2 regions of the Lysinibacillus sp. BSL11 genome follow, and region 2 is predicted to be linked to the other one. Evidence: riboswitches for the same ligand, from Rfam matches in the RefSeq annotation. Region 2 holds a riboswitch; the other holds the start of a gene.
What was found. Region 2 has a riboswitch for cobalamin ahead of RCJ95_RS00250 ((2Fe-2S) ferredoxin domain-containing protein). Riboswitches for the same ligand answer to the same signal wherever they lie in the genome.
Positions count from the first base shown of each region.

Region 1: it holds a riboswitch for cobalamin, as region 2 does, so the genes downstream of both, RCJ95_RS06310 (ABC transporter substrate-binding protein) here and RCJ95_RS00250 ((2Fe-2S) ferredoxin domain-containing protein) in region 2, are expected to answer to the same signal.

Region 1 is NZ_JAVGCX010000004.1:141,124-151,195, reverse strand. Features, by position in the region: gene RCJ95_RS06320 (adenosylcobinamide amidohydrolase) at 1-1,452, opposite strand, end outside; gene RCJ95_RS06315 (FecCD family ABC transporter permease) at 1,449-2,450, opposite strand; gene RCJ95_RS06310 (ABC transporter substrate-binding protein) at 2,447-3,415, opposite strand; cobalamin riboswitch at 3,552-3,734, opposite strand; gene RCJ95_RS06305 (acyl-CoA dehydrogenase family protein) at 3,792-5,459, opposite strand; gene RCJ95_RS06300 (class I adenylate-forming enzyme family protein) at 5,461-6,963, opposite strand; gene RCJ95_RS06295 (MerR family transcriptional regulator) at 6,956-7,345, opposite strand; gene argS (arginine--tRNA ligase) at 7,577-9,244, opposite strand; gene RCJ95_RS06285 (DUF1934 domain-containing protein) at 9,244-9,675, opposite strand; gene yidC (membrane protein insertase YidC) at 9,832-10,072, opposite strand, start outside.
Region 2 is NZ_JAVGCX010000001.1:42,176-52,247, reverse strand. Features, by position in the region: gene RCJ95_RS00275 (S8 family serine peptidase) at 1-449, opposite strand, end outside; gene RCJ95_RS00270 (energy-coupling factor ABC transporter ATP-binding protein) at 629-1,465, opposite strand; gene cbiQ (cobalt ECF transporter T component CbiQ) at 1,462-2,235, opposite strand; gene RCJ95_RS00260 (energy-coupling factor ABC transporter substrate-binding protein) at 2,241-2,513, opposite strand; gene RCJ95_RS00255 (energy-coupling factor ABC transporter permease) at 2,517-3,263, opposite strand; cobalamin riboswitch at 3,413-3,597, opposite strand; cobalamin riboswitch at 3,848-4,029, shown strand; gene RCJ95_RS00250 ((2Fe-2S) ferredoxin domain-containing protein) at 4,176-4,547, shown strand; gene cobJ (precorrin-3B C(17)-methyltransferase) at 4,552-6,219, shown strand; gene RCJ95_RS00240 (sirohydrochlorin chelatase) at 6,234-7,199, shown strand; gene cobK (precorrin-6A reductase) at 7,196-7,957, shown strand; gene RCJ95_RS00230 (precorrin-8X methylmutase) at 7,970-8,629, shown strand; gene RCJ95_RS00225 (cobalt-precorrin-5B (C(1))-methyltransferase) at 8,629-9,762, shown strand; gene cbiE (precorrin-6y C5,15-methyltransferase (decarboxylating) subunit CbiE) at 9,719-10,072, shown strand, end outside.

The DNA.
Region 1 (10,072 bases), on a different contig from region 2:
ATTTTTGTAATTCCTAATCGCCTGAACTGTTGTTTCATAGACACCCTTTGCAATCATTTTACCAACTTCTGTAATTGGGCCACCATACAGCATTTCTTCCCCTTTTTGAGTTGCAGCAATTAACAGACTATCTGTAGCAGTACCTGTTGCAATAGTTCCACTCCGTTCATCACGAATATTTTCTGATTGCAACGCCTTTGTTTTTGCCTCAGTTGCTGTCATCAATGCCTGAAAAAATGCCTCTTCCGATAAACAGCCATTAATGATAACCCATGTATTAATAGTACCAATATATGGATCATCTTGTCTTTCATGGACTCGAGATACATCAACTGCATTGCCTACGCCAGCAGTTACAGCTACGATTATACTGCCAAAAGGTGCTGAAAATTCATTGATGGCCACTAGAGCTGTTGGTACTGCGGTTAGCATAACAACAGTATTGGTAGGTGAAAAATTTTCCTTTTTTAAAAATTCTTTAACTTCTCGTTTCACATCGCTGATGACATAATCCCCAGGAACTGAGCGATTTAATAAGCAATTATGCCAGCCTATACCCGGGTTATGAACTGCCGAAGATACGGTCTTCAAAGGAAGCTCTGATTGAAGTTGGATATATTGTTCAGTTATCATAAAATGCTCTTTTTTGATGATAGCTCGCTGTTGGTAGTCTGTAGCTGCGGGCATCATTGTAATTTGAGGTTTTGGTATTTCAGGATGAGCATATGTAGTCACCCGTGCTTGATAAACTTCTTCAATTTGGGAGGCAATTAATACTTCATGTGGTGCACCAAGTGCTCTCATTCGTCCGCTTTCCATCAGCAATAATTCATCACAATAAAGAGAGGCTAAATTCATATCGTGTAGTACCATAACAACCGTTAAACCACACTCCATCGCTTCCTTCCGAACCATATCTAAAATTTGACGTTGGTGGGCAATATCTAAATGATTAGTTGGTTCATCCAGTAATAGTATTTCTGCAGTTTGAGCTAAGGCTTGTGCTACAAATACTCTTTGTTGTTCACCACCAGATAAAAATTCCATTGGTGTATGCTCATATCGCTTTACACCTGTTTGTAGCATAGCATGTTGTACAGCCTGTTCGTCCTGTTCAGACCAACTCGAGAAAAAGCCTGTTTGATGCGGATAGCGCCCCAGTGAAACTGCCTCTCTCACACTGTTTGAGAAAGCATTTGCATGAAGCTGTGGTAATACAGCCATTTTTTTTGCCAAAGCACGAGCATTATAAGAAAGAATATTTTGTCCATCAATCGAAATGGTTCCAGCAGTAGCTGGTAAAATACCACTCATTACTTTTAATAATGTAGATTTCCCGCTACCATTCGGCCCTAGAATACCAAGAATTTTTCCTTTTTCAACAGTAAAACTAATGTCCTTGACGATTGGTACATCTTCATAGCCACCTGATAGCTGTTCAACAATAATCATGCCCGTACCCCCTTACTTCTTCGCTGCTTATAAAAAATATAGGAGAAAACAGGAGCTCCAATAAATGCCGTAATAACACCAATTGGTAGCTCTCTTGGCACAATGATTGTTCGTGCTACTAGGTCGCAAATAATGAGTAATGTTGCACCATTGAAAAAAGATAATGGTAATAAATGGCGATGATCAGAACCCCAAATCATCCTTGTCATATGCGGCACCACTAATCCTACAAAGCCAATTGTGCCAGAAACCGCTACAGCCGCTCCAGTGAGCATGGAGCCACCTGCTAATATCAAATATTTACTGCGCTTCACATTAACACCTAAATGTTTTGCCCGTTCTTCACCATACAACAAAACATTTAGTTCTCTTCTTTGTGTCCATAGCATAATTGAACCTACAATCACAAATGGAATGATCATTTGGACATATGGCCAACCACGCATCGAAACAGAACCAAGTAGCCAGCCTATTACCTGACGTAATTCTTCACCAGATAAGGCAATCATTAATGAAATAAGGGAACCTAAAAATGAACTAAAAATAACACCTGTTAATATCAACGTTTCCATTTTCAATGAGCGGTCTACGAGTCTAGCAAAGCTCATAACAACTACCATCGTGATGATAGCACCAATCATACTGAAGGTTGGCAGCGCATACAAACCGACAACAGGTATAGAAATACTAAAAAAGATCGTTAAAACAGCACCAACAGATGCCCCTGATGAAACCCCTAGTGTATATGGATCTGCTAATGGATTTTTTAATAAACCTTGGAATGCTGCTCCAGCAATAGCTAGAGATGCGCCTACTAGTCCCGCTAATAACACGCGAGGCAAACGAATTTTCCAAAAAATATTGGCGGCTGTTTCATCAACCGCCTTATTCCATAATACTTCTAATGGAATATGAACTGAGCCTATCGCTACGCCACACCAGATGCTAATAAGAAGAAGCGTACATGTTAGTGTATAGGCTAGTGCTATTTTTTTCACTTAAATACCTCAGGATAGATTGCTTTTGCTAATTCTTCTAGACCTTCTGCTAAACGTGGCCCTTGACGACTTGTTGTACTTTCATCTACCTGCACAATCGCATTATTTTTTACGGCATTAATCGTATCAAAGCCCGCCCGTTTTGGTATTTTCGTTAAAATATCTGGTACATAATGATATGTCACCACGATGACATCTGGATTTTTTGCGATAATTTGTTCTGCATCAATTTTATACCAATTATCGCCATCTACAGCTACATTCTCTGCATTGATCATTTCAAGCATCGCGTTCATAAACGTACCATTGCCAGCTGTATAAATATCTGGCTCATCTGATGCTTCAACTAACACTTTTTTGGGTTCAACATCCTTGACTTTAGACAAAACTTCTTCTACTTTCGCCTTCATATTAGCAACAATTTTTTCTGCCTCTGGTAATTTCCCTGTAGCACGTCCAAGTTGCTCAATTGTTGTATATGTTTCATTAAAGTCTTGTGCATTTCTTACTACAAAAACTTTCAAACCTGCTGATTCAAGCTGTGCAATAGCCTCTTCTGAAAGAGACATGCTAGATTCGTGTGAAAAAACGATATCTGGTTTTAAGGCAATAATTTTTTCAATATCGTACTCCATACCGCCAACCTTATCCTTCTCAGCTGCCTCTGGCGGATAATCGTCGTTGTCAGTAACACCAACTATTTCATCATTTAAACCTAGTCCAAAAAGGATTTCAGTATTACTCGGAATAAGTGAAACAATTTTCTCAGGAGGTGCTTCAAGTGTAATGTCCTTACCAAGGGCATCTGTTATCGTCATTGGGAATGTTGCTTCATCCACCTGTGCTGTTTCTTGCTGTGTTTGCTGCTCGTTAGATGACTTGTTATCTTTTGCTTCCTGCCCACAAGCAGCTAGCAAGCCTACTGCTAAAAATGCTGATAATCCTATTTTCCAAAATTTCTTCATGTGAATCCTCCTTCGTTGGTCCATGCGACATTTCGCTTTATTTTGCATCAAAATAAAACCCCTCATCTTTGAACGATGAGGGGGCAAAATCGCACCAAAAAACTGATACAAAATCCACCACCCTATCCTCGTAGGTTGTCATGTCGTTATAAAGGCAGGTCTCCTGGCTAGTGCTACTTGCGATTTTTCAAGCCTTCCCGAAATCTTCAGTGGCATCATTTGAAAAAACTCACACTTACAGTGGCGGGACCGCATCGGAATTACACCGATTTCCCTTTTCACTTTACTTAAGTAAAGAACCTTTATAATATTCAGTTGATTTCATTATACATGAAAATGAAAGAAGTCGCCTCCATTCAAGACGACTCCCCGGCCATTATACAATTTCAGAAAAGTATTGGACTGTTTTCATTTGAGCACCCATTTCTCTTAATGACCATGTCTGTTCTAAATAAACGTCCGCTAGTTTTTCATATTTTCCACCAAATTTATGTGCCCACTCAACCGCTATGACACTTTCATAAAGGTGAGCCATTTTTTCAGCCATACCTTTTGCTTCAAAAGTTTTCGTTGCCTCGTCTAAAGCGCTAAAAATTTGCAGTTTTATAGAAATATTCGCCAATTGTTCTTTAACGATTTGTACTAGTGAGCTTTCAGCTAATTTCTCTAATCGTTCCTCCATCTCACAGACAAACAGTTCATGTGCATGAAACTTATTCACTAAACGAATGAGTTCTAAGGCCAAAATATTAGCCGTCCCCTCCCACACCGTCAACACTTGCGCGTCTCTTAATAAGCGGGGCGTTACAAAGTCTTCTATATAGCCATTACCCCCGTGTAATTCAATTGCCTCACTAGCATAGTGAACAGCTTGCTCTGCCGTTTCCTTTTTCATAATGGCAATATATAAACGATTCATAATAAGGTCTTGCTGTGTTCCCTGTCCACTTGTCACTTTATCGTATAATTGAATAAGATCAAAAACTGTCGCTACTTCCACGTGCAACTTAGCTGCAAATTTCCCTAAAGTATCCTGAATCATAGGGTATTGTGTTAAGGGCTTGCCAAATGCATGTCGATTGCTTACATAATGTTTTGCCTCTAAGAAGCCACGACGCATAATACCAATAGAAGCGACTGCATTACAAATTCTTGAGAGATTTAGTGCTTCTAGCATATAATAAATCCCTTTATTTTGCTCCCCTACAACATAGGCAAGTGCACCATCAAATTCTACCTCACCAGAGGGAACTGCCCGAACGCCTAATTTATCTTTCAATCGACGAATACGTAGATGATTTGTTGTACCATCTTCTTTACGCCAAGGAACTGCAAACAACGTTAAGCCTTTGGAACCTGCTGGCGCCCCTTCTATTCGTGCCAATACCATCGCTACACCACACATGCCCGCATTGGATGCAAAGTATTTTTCACCATATAGACGATACGCAGTGCCATCCTTTCTCGCCTCCACCACATTTGCACCGACGTCAGAGCCTCCTTGACGTTCTGTTAAAAAGGTCGCACCTTCATATAAATCTGTGTCACCTGTTGCACAAACATGTGGTAAAAAACGTTGCTTTACCTCTTCATCTGCATAATGATCTAATAGATAGGCAGTAGCCATCGTCAATGTTACAGGACAATAAAATCCTGGCTCTGCATGTGATAGCAAATAACCTTGTGCAAAGCTATAAACATAATTCCCCTTGTGACCTAGCTGCGGAATATGCTTGTGTACATAACCTACAATCCCAGTATTATATGTCTCTTCAATCGTTTTTTTATAGCCATCATTAACCCAAACCTCTGATATCTCTTCACCATAGGCATCATATCTTTGAAGGCGAGGTTCACTCTGTCGATCTGTATGCTTTGCCCTCGTATCAATATCACCTGCACATAGCTCACCAAAATCTGTTAACTCTCGTTGGGCATATGATAGAAACTCTTTATCTAACATCATTCCTACTATTTTTTGAAGCGTGTCATCTTCCGTAAAAAAGTTCGTAGTACGCATTGCTTCTTTTTGTAATACTTTCATGCTATCTCACCTCTTGTCCCTTCAAATTTTGTTTTAATATTTTGCCTGATGCATTGCGTGGTAGCGCTTCCACTTTTTCAAAAATACGTGGTATTTTAAATTTTGCAAGATGTTCCTCTAAATAAGCTTTCAAAGCTTCCTCATCGATGTCTTGTTTAGCAGAATACACCGCCTTTACCGTTTCGCCCCATTGCGGATGTGGCACACCAATTACCGCAACCTCGAATATTCCTTCAAAGCTCAATAAACAATCTTCAATTTCTTTCGGATAAATGTTGACACCACCCGAAATAATGACATCCTTTTTACGATCTACAATCCAAATAAAACCATCTTCGTCCTTACGAGCTAGATCTCCTGTTTTTAACCAACCGTCAATAAAGGCTTCATTAGTTGCTACTTCATCCTTATAGTAGCCAAGCATGTTACCCTCACCCAACAAGACAATTTCCCCCACTTCGCCTACATTTACATCTTCTCCACTGTTATTCACAATACGCAATTCTGTACCAAGTGGCGCCCGCTGACCAATACTTCCTGCCTTTGCTTCATGCTCCTTGCCAAATAATAATGAACCACTTGGACCTGCCTCTGTTAATCCATATACACAAGTTAAGTTATTTGTGCGGAATGCCTGCTGAATGAATCGAACCTCACTTTGAGATAACGGTGCCCCACCATAGACCCACCATTTCATAGAAGACAAATCTGCCGAATGTAGCCTTGGCATCTGTGCCGTTAATAAATAAGCAACAGGTGCACCAAAGAAATGTGTTGTTTTCTCCTTTTCAATGGAATCAATGAATAAATCGGGTGTAAAAGTTGGTGTTAATACATTTGTTGAGCCTACCAATACACCCGCCATTAAAAATAAATGTAATGGTGCAGAGTGTGTTAATGGCATCATGAGCAAAATACGGCTCTCGGGCTTTACCTCCATTTCAACAGCTATCATTTGCGCCACTGTTAAAATATTACGGTAGCTAAATAACACACCCTTTGGTTTTCCTGTCGTACCAGATGTATATAAAATCGTGGAAGGGTCATCCTCTTGTAACTGACAATCAATTGTTTGTGTACTAGCATTTTGAAGCATTATTTCATATTGATGCCATCCCACTTTTTCTTGACCTGTTTTAATTTTTAACGGAATTCCAGCTAGCTGTTCAACTGCTGCAAAAATAGTCTCATCTACGACAATTGCCTTCGCTTCGGCATGCTGCGCCACGTACTCTACTTCTTGCAATGTAAATTTCGCATTGACTGGCACAACGATCGCTCCGATACGCTGAATAGCAAAGTAACTGACTACAAACTCTAAAACGTTTGGCATAAAAATTAAAACCTTATCCCTCTGCTTTACTCCCTGCTCTAGTAAAGCATGACTAAAACGTGTCACCTGCTTATCTAAATCTTGGTAGGTTACTCTTCTGCCATGACAAATAACGGCTTCATTTTTCGGATACTTACGGGCATTACGTGCTAACAAATTGGAACTATTCATCTTGCATCTCTCCCTTTAAAGTCGCTAATTTTTCACTAAACATGCCATGCATTTGCTGTAACTCATGCTTCATCTGCGTCAGCTCAGCTATTTTACTCTCAATCTCTTGAATTTTTTGATCACCGTATTCAACCGTTCGCTCTAATTGCTGAATTCCTGAGCGATCAAAATCAAATAGTAAAACCATCTCTTTGATTTCCTCCAACGAAAAACCGTAACGCTTGCCTCTGAAAATAAGCTTGAGCTTCGCCAATTCTTTTTTTGAAAAGGTTCGTTGGTTGGTAAATGAACGATGGGGGCAAAGAAGCCCAAGTTCCTCATAATAACGAATTGTCCGCGTAGACACATTAAACTCCTTTGCTACCTCCTGAATCGTCTTCAAAACCATCTCCCCTTTCCTAATTGGCAACAGTATACCATTGACGTTAACGTAAACTACAACAGAATTTTCGTAATTAACAGAAAAACAAAGTTTGAAACAGCTAATTTCCCACGGTTTATCCGTTTCTTTTGTCTTTCTATCCGTCACATTTGGAACTTTATCTCTCATATTCAGCCTTCTATCCATTAAAAAAGCCCCTAACCCTTTTCAGGTTAGGAGCTTAAAGTTTAATTACATTTTTTCAGGTGCAGATACGCCGATTAAGCGTAGTGCATTTGCAATTGTTGTGCGGACAGCCGTAATTAATGCTAAACGAGCCTCTGTTAACTCTTTGTTTGAAGCATCTAATACTTTTTCTGCATTATAGAAGCTGTGGAATGCAGCTGCTGTTTCTTGAATATAGTTTGCGATACGGTGCGGTGTGCGGTGTTTCGCTGCTTCCGCTACCACTTTCGGGAAATCACCAATCTTTTTCAGTAAATCGATTTCCTTTTCTGCTGTTAACAAATTGAGATGTTCTGTTGTAGCAGCAAAGCCTTGTTCATTTGCTGAACGTAAAATAGATGAAATACGTGCATGCGCATATTGTGCATAGTACACAGGGTTTTCATTAGATTGTGATACTGCAAGGTCAAGATCAAAGTCCATATGAGAATCGCCAGCTGTTTTTACAAAGAAGTAACGAACTGCGTCAAGGCCAACCTCTTCTACAAGCTCACGCATTGTTACTGCATTTCCTGTACGCTTAGACATCTTGAATTTTTCACCGTTTTTATAAAGCTGAACCATTTGAATAACTTCCACTTCTAACGTATCACGATCATAACCAAGCGCTTGAATCGCTGCTTTCATACGTGGAATATATCCGTGATGATCAGCTCCCCAAATATTGATTAATTTATCGAAGCCACGGACAATTTTGTCTTCGTGGTAAGCAATATCTGGTGTTAAATATGTGAATGACCCATCATTTTTAATTAGCACACGATCTTTATCATCACCAAATGTTGTAGAGCGGAACCAAGTAGCACCATCCTCTTCAAACACATGTCCATTGGCTTTTAATTTATCTAAAGCTACTTCGATTTTTCCGTTTTCATATAGAGACGTTTCAGAATACCAGACATCAAAATTTACACGGAAGTTTGCTAGGTCTGTTTTTAATTTATCTAATTCTAAAGCTAAACCGTGCTGACGGAAGAAGGCAAAACGCTCATCATCTGATTTTGCTAAAATTGCATCACCATGCTCTTTTGCTAATTTACCTGCAATATCAATAATATCTTGCCCATGATAGCCGTCTTCTGGCATTTCAGCTTCCATTCCTAATGCTTGTTTATAACGCGCTTCTAATGAATAAGCTAAGTTATTAATTTGATTACCTGCATCATTAATATAATATTCACGAGAAACACTGTAACCAGCCATATCCAACACATTACATAAGGAATCACCAACAGAAGCGCCACGAGCATGTCCTAGGTGAAGATCTCCCGTAGGATTTGCTGAAACGAACTCCACTTGAACCTTTTCCCCAGCGCCAGCATTTGAGCGGCCATAGTCCGTACCTTGCTCAAGCACCTGTGTCACTACCTCTGTTAGGAAATCTTTACGCACTGTGATATTCAGGAAGCCTGGGCCTGCAATATCGATCTTTTCAATATCTGTGCCTGTTGTATCAAGATTTTCTAAAATAGCTTCGGCGATAACACGAGGTGGCTTTTTAGCTAACTTTGTTAATTGCATCGCAATGTTTGTTGCATAGTCACCATTTGCTTTATCCTTTGGTGTTTCTAGGTGAATCGATAATTCTGTGCCAGCCTCAACTAGACCAGCTTTTTCAACAGCCTGCACGATCGCTGCTTTAATAGCCTGTTGTACTTGTTCTACTGCGTTCATCATTGTACCTCCGTAAATGTAATATCTAATGTATAGTTGCCAACGGATTGCCCACCCATTAGTAAATCGTACTGTACATGGAAATCTCCGCTTGTTGCCAGTTTTGTAAACGTCATATTTTTCGTATCAATCACGAGTGGCATAGCACCGAACTCACTTTCATAATGCCCTTTTTGTTGTTCAATTATGTTCAGCGGTAATCGCATATTAACCGCTCCAGCACGCATAATTAGTGCCTTCTCATGACCTAACTTCATCGTTGTGCGGATGGTTTTATCCTCCTGCACCTCATCATATTTCAAATACAAGCTTCCTGCTTTTTCAAGTAGCTGCCCTTTGAGCCACATTTCATAACTTTCGGACTCCCCATCACTTGGACGAATGGTAGAAATGAGCTTTATGTTCACTTGCGATCTTACATCGTTCGCCATAACGGATGCCCCTTTTTAGTCTTTTACTATAACCTTTTTATTATAGGATGAATACTTATGGTTTTTCAAGATAGAAGTGAAGTAAAGCTCCTCAACAAGTTTATTCGAGAAAATATAAACCCTCTCCTTCCATTAACGGAAAGAGAGGGTTTCATTTTATCTATACCATTTTTTTATAATCAACTGTTGAACTATTAACAATAAAGCACTAACAGCCCAATAGATCGGGATAATCGCTGGATTGAACAGACTAAAAATGAGGATCATGATTGGATTAATAAATACCATTATCTTCATATTTAATGGTTGACTTTTCTCTAGGGCTATACAACTTTGAATGAAATAAATCAAACAAGCAATCATCGAAACCCCAATATCAATCGTTCCTAAATTCATC
Region 2 (10,072 bases):
TGGTTGCCTGCTAATTCTAGTGCCTTATCCATTTGCAGTAGGTTTAAATGATACATCTCTTGTTTCTTAGGATCAGCTTCATTATTGAAAGAATGATAGACGTAGCTAGGAGACACACTAGATATCCCGTTTTGCTTTAAATAGTAAGAGACGGCTTTTTCGATTGATACGCCTTTATTTAGTTGTACAACATCATAACCTAATGAAGGAATGGAGCGGATGACCTTGGAGCCAATTTTTTTATGTACGTTTTTATCAAGACCTGAATGCTTGATAACAATTGTATCCTTACTCATCCATTTTTCTTCATTCTTCTCTGTTTGTTTTGCACTGTTTGCCAGCATGTTTTTCGCTTTATGCTGTGGTGCCTCAGCAAAGGCAGAAGCAGCAGGAACCATGAGTGCAGCGGATGCTACAACAGCGACTGATTTTTTATACCAACTTTTCAATTGTTATCTCTCCTTGGTGTTATAAATTAAGTCTCGACTATATTAATACGGACAAAGATTAGAAAAGTTTCGTAATGGAGGAAAATTTTTCTTTGCTATTTTAATTTTTGGTAGGTATAACGAAAAAACGGACAGCTAAACACGGCTTGTTTTTCGTATACCTAGCATTGTTAAAAGCTTTAAATCTGTTCTATTAATTGTTGTAACTCCTGCTTGGAACGAGGGATTTTGATATTTTCCTGCAATAGCTTCTTTTTTTGCAAAGCTATGACCATTTCAAAAATCCATGGACGTTCAAGATGCGCGCGATGTAACAATTCGTCTTCATAAAACAAGGTGATTGGATCACCGTTGTAAATGATTTTTCCAGCCTCCATAACAATGATTAGATCGGCCCATTCATAAGCGAGAGGTATGTCATGGGTTGCTAGTAAAATGGTTCTCTCACCATCCTCTAATTTGGCTAAGTATTGTAATACTTGTGTAGCATAATAATTATCAAGACCTGCTGTTGGTTCGTCTAACAAAAGGACAGAGGGCTCCATTGCTAAAACACCTGCCATTGCTACACGTTTTTTCTGACCTACGCTTAAAAAATGAATGGGTTTATCAAGCAAATCTTCCACTTCGGTTTGCGCAACGGCCCAAGCTATTTTTTCTTCCGTTTTTTCAGTAGACCAGCCGAGATTTAATGGGCCAAATGCTATATCTTGCTTGACGGTCCCTGAAAAAAGCTGATGATCTGCATTCTGAAAAACAATGCCGACTTTTTGGCGTAGGGTCTTTAAAGCTTTTCGATTATATTCCAGACCGTGGCCTTCGAATAAAATCGACCCAGCTGTAGGTTTTAAAATACCATTAAGATGCTGAAATAAGGTTGATTTTCCCGCGCCATTATGCCCGAGTATGGCGATTTTTTTACCTTTTGGAATGTTTAATGTAATATCTGATAACGCCTTCGTACCATCCGCATAGGCATAAGATAATTGGTTGAGTTTAAAATAAAACGTTGTCATGTGAAATACCCTCCGTATACGATGAGGACTAGTAAAATTGCTGCCATGCCTAGCCAATTTTTCTTGCTATAAGAGCCCATCTCTTGCCAGTAGACAGCCTCGCCTCCACGTGATTGCATGGCGTTGTTGAGCTCCCGGCTACGTTGAAACATTTCCACAAATAATGCCACAATAAGCATGGAGACAGAGCGTAGCCATTGCATCGGTGAATGATAGCCGAGACGTGCTTGCTGGGCGAGATGTATATTTTGCATACTTTCTAAAAACATAAAAATAAAACGATAGGTTAGTTCGACGAGCTCCACTAATAAAGAGGGGAGTCGCCATTGTCGTAGCACATAACATATTCCTTGTACGGAAGTAGTTAGAATTAAAAAGTATAAACAACTAATGCTGCCAAGGACAATAAAGAACAGCTGTTGCGCTGATAACACACTTGCGTTCCCAATAAAAACAGTCCAATTCCTCCATGTAAACGACCAAATATGGGCAGGGAGTGTATTCGTTGATGATGTAAAAGAAAGTAAAATAGATACAAGACTTGTTAATAAGAAAAAGCCAGGTAGCAATAATAGTTTGCCATAGTATGTAAGCGGAATTTTGGCACCTAAAATGATAAAAGCACTCATTACAAAAAATGTAATGAGTGAAAGTCGTTCATCTCTCATGATGAGCGTTATGAGAAGTAATCCAAGTGAAAATATCATTTTTTCTAGCGGATGAACGGACGCTAGCTTATTCAGATAGGCATACTTATCAATGAGTAACATAATGGTTAACCTTCTTTGTGTTTGCCACGCATATAGCCGATGAAGTAGCCAATAAAGCCAGCTCCTATAGCTGCCTGTAGCACGAATAATAAGCTTTCGATTTCACCACTTGGTGGCTCCCATAGACTTTCAAACCATGGCTCATATTCCGCATTGATTTCACCAATAGCTGCTTCTGCTTCTCCATCAGCACCACCAAATTCAGCACCTTTTTGTATGAACAAGGGAATGATGGCTAATAACACAACAATTGCTAATAACAATAAATTTTTTTTCATCTGTTAATGTGCCTCCTTTGTTGAGAAAACACGTAAAGTTTTTAGTTCGCTAATATTGTATTTTTTCAAGAAATTCATCACTATGACCGTTAAAATTCCTTCACTCACTGCTAAAGGAATTTGAGTTAAGGCAAAAATACCTGCAAACTTTGTAAAGGATGCCATAAAGCCTCCAACCTCTGAAGGAAAGGCTAGTGCTAGTTGTACAGAAGTCACAATGTATGTACCTAAATCACCAAGCATAGCTGCAAAGAATACGGCTAGTGAAAATGACAAGCCTACTTTTTGAGCACCTTTAAAGACAAAGTAAGCAATAAAAGGACCAACAATAGCCATAGAAAAGGCATTAGCCCCTAAAGTTGTAATTCCTCCATGAGCTAATAATAAAGATTGAAATAATAAAACGATTGTTCCAATTACACTCATTGCTAGAGGGCCAAAGAGTACTGTCCCAAGTCCTACACCAGTTGGGTGAGAGCAGCTACCTGTAACAGAAGGGATTTTTAAGGCGGATAGCACAAAGGCAAAGGCTCCTGAAAGCCCCAAAAGCATTTTTGTTTCAGGATTTTCATCAACGGTTTTTCGAATAGAACGCAATCCTAGAATGATAAATGGAATAGAGATGACCCACCAAAAAATAGCCCATTCGATTGGTAAAAAACCTTCCATGATATGCATGGCAAAGGCACGTTTTGGCACGATTAAAAAGGCCAGTAAAAAATAACTAAGTTTCCACCATGAAAATTTCAAAAAGCTTTCCTCCTAACTAATTAGTAGATTTTTAGAAGATTGCGTGCGTAATTAAAAAAAGCACTTCTCCACTGGTGGAAAAGTGCATAGCTAAAAAAGCAAATAACATTCTCATCTGCTAAGCCGCACACCTATCCTCGTAGGCTGAAACGATCACTTATTTTTCGGCAGGTCTCCTGGCTCTAGTTCAATGCTTTATAGGTCTTCCCATCCGTTGGACAGTGACATATTCTATAAAGCTCCCTATTACAGTGGCGGGACCGCGCCGGACTCAAACCGGCTTCCCTTTTAAGCAAAATGACAAGCACTTTGCACCGAAAAACATTCAAATTGTGAGATTTCACGACAAAGTGTAACATGAATTTCCATAAATATGCTATACCTTTTATAAATTTTTATAATTAAAGGTCAATGGCGAATATTCTGATAACGATTTATGGGCAAATTATATAGATTGTATAAATTTCATACCTAGTTCCATTCAAAATTGATAAATTTGTCATAAATTTTTAAAGAAATATTGAAATTTTAAAAAAATAAGATATGATAAAGACAGTTTTCTATTTAAAATTCTAATAAAAATTTCATATAAAACGTCAATAAGTGCTCGAATAGCTCGAGATAATAGGGAAATTGGTGAAAATCCAATACAGCCCCCGCTACTGTAATAGCTGATGAAATCGCAAAGCCACTGGTGCAAACTTGGGAAGGTGCGATAGTAAAATGAAGCTTAAGTCAGGAAACCTGCTTATTTGATTGTGCATGCAAACTTTTCGGAGGGAGAAGTTGAAGCGAAAGCGAGTACCTGTATTTCATGCTATTCGTTTTTATTTGGCTTCTACAAAACCTTTACTCTTCGTTATAGAGTAAAGGTTTTTCTTTTTCCAAAAAGCAAATGAGGGGAGACAGAAGATGACAACTTGGAATTTAGAGGGGATGAAAACACATCTCTTTATTTGCAATGGCAGTAGCTGCATGAAAAAGGATGGGGAGGAAATTACCTTAGCCATTCGAGATGAGATACAGCGGCAAGCACTCGATCAAGAAATACATACGACAAGAACGCGCTGTAATGGACGATGCAAGGATGCTTGTGTGGTAATTGCCTACCCCCAAGGAAACTGGTATCGTGTGCCATCAACAGAGCATGCTAGAACACTAGTACAAGATTTATATCATGAATCCTTATACAACGAACATGTCTTTACACTTCATGAAGGTACATTACAGCGTACTGCTCAAACAACTGCCATTAAAGGGATCGAAAAGGTGAAAGAGGGGTAACAACATGGCGCAAAAAGGAAAAATTTTCGTAGTAGGCTTTGGACCTGGAGATTTTAAGCATATTACGACACGTGCAGTAGAGGCATTACAACAAAGTGATATGATTATAGGCTACAAAACCTATGTAGAGCTGATTCAAGATTTAGTAAGTGCAAAATCGATTGTTAGTACAGGCATGACAGAAGAAGTGTCGCGTGCACAGGAAGCCGTTCGTCAAGCAGAAGCAGGGAGCATCGTCTCGGTGATTTCGAGTGGTGATGCAGGCGTCTATGGTATGGCGGGATTAGTATATGAGGTGTTAATTGAGCTAGGCTGGACAGAAGCAACAGGAATTGAAGTAGAAATTGTTCCTGGGATTTCTGCGATTAATTCATGCGCTAGCATACTTGGTGCACCCATTATGCACGATGCTTGTACAATCAGCTTGAGTGATCATCTAACACCTTGGAATTTAATTGCAAAGCGTGTCGAGGCAGCTGCAATGGCAGACTTTGTCATTGCTTTATACAATCCTAAAAGTGGTCGTCGAACAAGACAAATTGTCGAGGCTCAGCGAATTCTCTTAGAATATCGTTCGCCAGACACACCAGTAGGGCTTGTGAAAAGTGCCTATCGAGAACGTCAAGAAGTGACCATGACAACACTAGTAGAAATGCTAGAACATGATATTGGTATGCTGACAACAGTTATTATCGGGAATTCATCAACATTTTTCTATGACAATAAGATGATCACGCCACGCGGTTACCAACGTAAATATACCCTAGGTGAAGAAAAACAGCCATTACGTCCTCATCAACGTTTACGCGAAGAAAATGAACCTTGGGCAATGAACCAAGAGACAGGAACAGCGCGAAATGACTTTACGGCTGACCCTAATGCGGGACGATTTAACAAGCCCAGTATAGCCGCTACGTCAAAGCCGAAAAAAACAGCTCTTGAAATGGCTACAGTGGCACTCGCAATGGTAAAAGGGACAAGCGCAGTCAAAGTAACACCGAAGCTTGTACAGCAAAAAATAGAATCTATATTTGAACTAGCAGTAAGCCCTGGAGTAGCCAATAAATTTTTTACTCCCCAGCAAATGATGACTTTAGCAGAGGTTGTTGGGGAGGAGGGGACGATGGAATACACACCAGATCATCAAATTCATTTGAAAATACCAACGACTGCCCCTGAACAGATCACAGAGAAATTACAGGAAGTAGGATTTTTATTAACCCCGATTGGTGATGTGTTATCATTGAAGGCTTGTGATTTTTGCTACGGTGAAAAGGCTGATTCGATACCATATGCAGAGGAATTACAAGAAAAACTAGGCGGTATGTCCTTACCGAAGACATTAAATATCGGCTTTAATGGCTGTGGTATGGCCTGTTATCGGGCTGTATTTGATGATATTGGCATCGTCTACCGCAAAAGTAAATTTGATGTCTTTATTGGAGCAAAACCAGTCGGTCGTACGGCTCACGCAGCACAGCCTGTTGTAGAAGGGCTGGAGCCTGAGCAGCTGATTCCACTCATTACAGATATTATTGAAGAATATAAAGCAAATGCTCATCCAAATGAACGCTTATTTAAATATTTTAAACGTGTGAAAAAGATACTGCATTTTACGTATCAAGATATGTCTTCCAAAATAAAAGTAGAGCCAGCTCCGTGCGGCGACTAGTAAGGAGTAGAGAGATGAAAGCTATTTTATTTGTCGGCCATGGGAGCCGTTTAGCAGCAGGAAATGATGAGGTTCGTACATTTATCGAACAAATGACACCGCGTATTGATGAACAATTTTTAGTGGAAACTTGTTTCCTTGAATTTGCTTCACCGAACATCGAAGAAGGTATTACAAACTGTGTGAAAAAGGGAGCTACAGAGGTACATGTAATTCCAATCATTTTACTGCATGCAGGCCATTCAAAACTGCATATTCCAGCGGAAATCGAGCATGCGCGTGAGCATTATCCAACAATTACCTTCACATATGGTCAAACAATTGGTATTCATGATGAAATCTTTGCCATTTTACAAGATCGCCTAGCTGAAATTGGCTTTAATTCAGAACAAGAGCAGGAAGAAACAGCGATTTTATTGATTGCACGAGGTGGCAGTGATCCATCTGCTAATGGTGATTTTTATAAGATCACGCGACTTCTATGGGAAAAACTACCTGTAAAATACGTAGAAAGTGCTTTTATGGGTGTCACAGATCCACGAGTTGAAGAAGGAATTGAACGTTGTGTCAAACTAGGTGCAAAAAAAATCATCATGTTACCATACTTTTTATTCACAGGCATTTTGATGGAACGCATGCATGGTATGTGTGAGAAGTTTACTGAACTTTATCCAGATTGTGATATACAAATTGCTAACTATTTTGGCTACCATGAGCGTTTACAAAATGTTTTATTAGAGCGTATTGAACAGGCAATCAACGGTACATCAACAGGTATGCAAGATCTAGAAGATTATCGTGCCTATGCGGCAGTACATGGACATGCACATCATCATCACCATCATGATCACGATCATGGACATGCGCATCACCATCACCATCACGATCACGATCATGGACATGCGCATCATCACGATCACCATCATGACCATCACGATCATGACCATGACCATCATCATGAAGAGGAGCCGGTAAAATGATTTTCATGTTAGCAGGGACAAGTGATGCAAGGGATCTAGCCCTAGCATTACAACGTGCAGGTTATGCAGTAACCGCTACGGTCGTCACTGAATCGGCAGCCTCTAGTCTTGCTGACGTTGGCCTGCCACATTTAATCGGTAGACTGACCGCTGAGGAAATGGCGACCATCATGACCGAGCAGGGCTATCGATTGGTGGTAGATGCTTCTCATCCATTTGCGGAGGAAGCCTCTAAAAATGCGATGGCAGCGGCAGAGCAGGCAAAGATTCCTTATATTCGCTATGAAAGAGCTCATGAACATTATGCCCATCCTTTGATTACTGTTGTAAAGGATTATGAGGAGGCAGCTCAGCTAGCTGCAGAAAAACGCGGTGTCATTATGCTAACGACAGGAAGTAAAACACTCGCTACATTTACGAAGGTTTTACAGGGCTTAGAAAACACAAGAGTAATCGCTCGTATGCTTCCACGACTGGATAATATGGAAAAGTGTGAGGCACTTGGCGTGGCGCAGCGAGATATTGTGGCTATTCAAGGTCCGTTTTCAAAGGAATTAAATGAAGCTCTATTTCGTCAATACGGAGTGACGTTGATGATTACCAAAGAAAGCGGTAAAGTGGGCTCAGTTGATGAGAAGCTAGAGGCAGCTCTCGCATGCCAGATTGAAACGATTCTTATTGCACGACCAAATATACAATACGGCCAACAATATTCAACATTTGAAGAAGTATTACAGGCTGTTGAACATACAATTTAGGAGGCATTTTCCATGGATTTTAAAACAGATTTTAAACCATTAACGGTAGACCCAGATAAAATTTACGATTACAGTTTCTCTATTATTGCAGAGGAAATGGGCGAGCATGACTTCTCAGAAGATGAATGGAAAGTTGTACGTCGCATTATCCATGCGTCAGCTGATTTCGAGCTAGGCCGTAGTGTCATCATTACACCAGGTGCGATTGAAGCGGGTATCAAGTCTATTCTTGCAGGACGTCATGTCATAGCAGATGTGCAAATGATTGAAAGTGGCTCTGGTAAAAAGCGTTTCCAAAAACATGGTGGCGATTTGCATTGCTATATTGCGGATGAAGATGTGTCAATAGAAGCGAAAAAACAAAATACAACACGTGCCATTATTTCGATGCAAAAGGCATCAAAATTACATGAAGGTGGTATTTATGCCATTGGTAATGCACCAACTGCATTGCTGGAATTGATTCGATTAATTAAAGAAGGGCTAGCAAAACCAGATTTAATTATCGGTATGCCTGTTGGTTTTGTGTCAGCAGCTGAGTCAAAAGAAGAGCTGCTTAAACTAGAAGGGATTCCGTACATTACAAATGTTGGTCGTAAAGGCGGTAGTACAGTGACGGTTGCTGCTTTAAATGCCATCTCACTTTTAGCGGACGAACAGGCGAAAAAATAATGGAGCGGAAGCCAAAAAAGGACCCCAAGGACATGCGTCACGGTTATACGACGGGAGCCTGTGCAACTGCTGTATCAAAGGCTGCACTGCTTGCCCTTATTACTAAGGAGGAGCAAGAGACAAGCACGATTCATTTACCTATTGGTCGAGATGTAACCTTTACAATTGAAAAATGCATATTTGAAGAAAATGCTGTCAGCTGTGAAACGATTAAAGATGCTGGTGATGATCCTGATGCGACCCATCAGGCACTCATCGTTGGCACAGTGAGCTGGGCAGATACACCTGGGATTCATTTAGATGGAGGTATTGGCGTCGGGCGTGTCACAAAGCCTGGCCTGCCAGTGCCTGTCGGAGAGGCAGCCATTAATCCTGTACCCCGTAAAATGATTTATAGCACGATCCAAGGTGTGTTGGACGAATTTCACATTACTCGAGGCGTGAATGTGGTGATTTCTGTACCTAAGGGAGAGGAGATTGCTAAAAAAACGTTAAATGGACGACTCGGTATACTTGGGGGCATCTCAATCTTAGGCACAAGGGGAACCGTCGTGCCTTTTTCGAGTTCTGCTTATATGGCCAGTATTGTCCAAGCCATCAGTGTAGCGAAAGAGGCTGGCTGTGAGCATTTAGTAGTGACAACAGGTGGACGAAGTGAGAAGTTTGCGATGAAACAATATCCACATCTAGCAGAAGAAGCATTTATTGAAATGGGTGACTTTGTAGGTTTTACATTAAAGCATTGTAAGCGTTTAGGCATCAAACAAGTTTCTCTCGTTGGGATGATGGGGAAATTTTCTAAAGTCGCACAAGGTGTCATGATGGTGCATTCCAAAAGTGCAGCAATCGATTTTAATTTTTTAGCACAACTGGCAGAGGAGATAGGGGCAGATAGAGAAACGATAGCACAAGTTCTAGAGGCAAATACAGCTTCACAAGTAGGTGAGATGATGATGGAAAAGGGCTATGATGCGTTCTTCCATCATTTATGTGAGGCTTGCTGCTATTCCTCTATCCATCATATTAAGGGCGGTTTAACGCTTTCCACATCGATCTATTCGATGCAGGGACAATTATTAGGAAGGGCTGATGACATTGCATCGATCGATGAAGTTGATTGGGATCGGGGATAACGGATTAGCAAGCTTATTACCGCAATACCTTCAGTGGATTGAAGACTGTGAGGTACTTGTTGGTGGTGAGCGAGTACTTGATTTTTTCCCAGACTTTAGAGGTGAAAAAATCCTGATAAAAGGAGGTCTTTCAACACTTGTTGAAAGATTGGCTGAAGAAACAAGAAATACCGTGATTCTTGCATCTGGAGATCCATTATTTTATGGCATCGGAGGCTATTTAGCAAAAAAGCTACAAATAGAGGTTTATCCATATATGAGTTCTGTCCAGCTGGCCTTTGCGAAAATGGGAGAGAGCTGGCAGGATGCT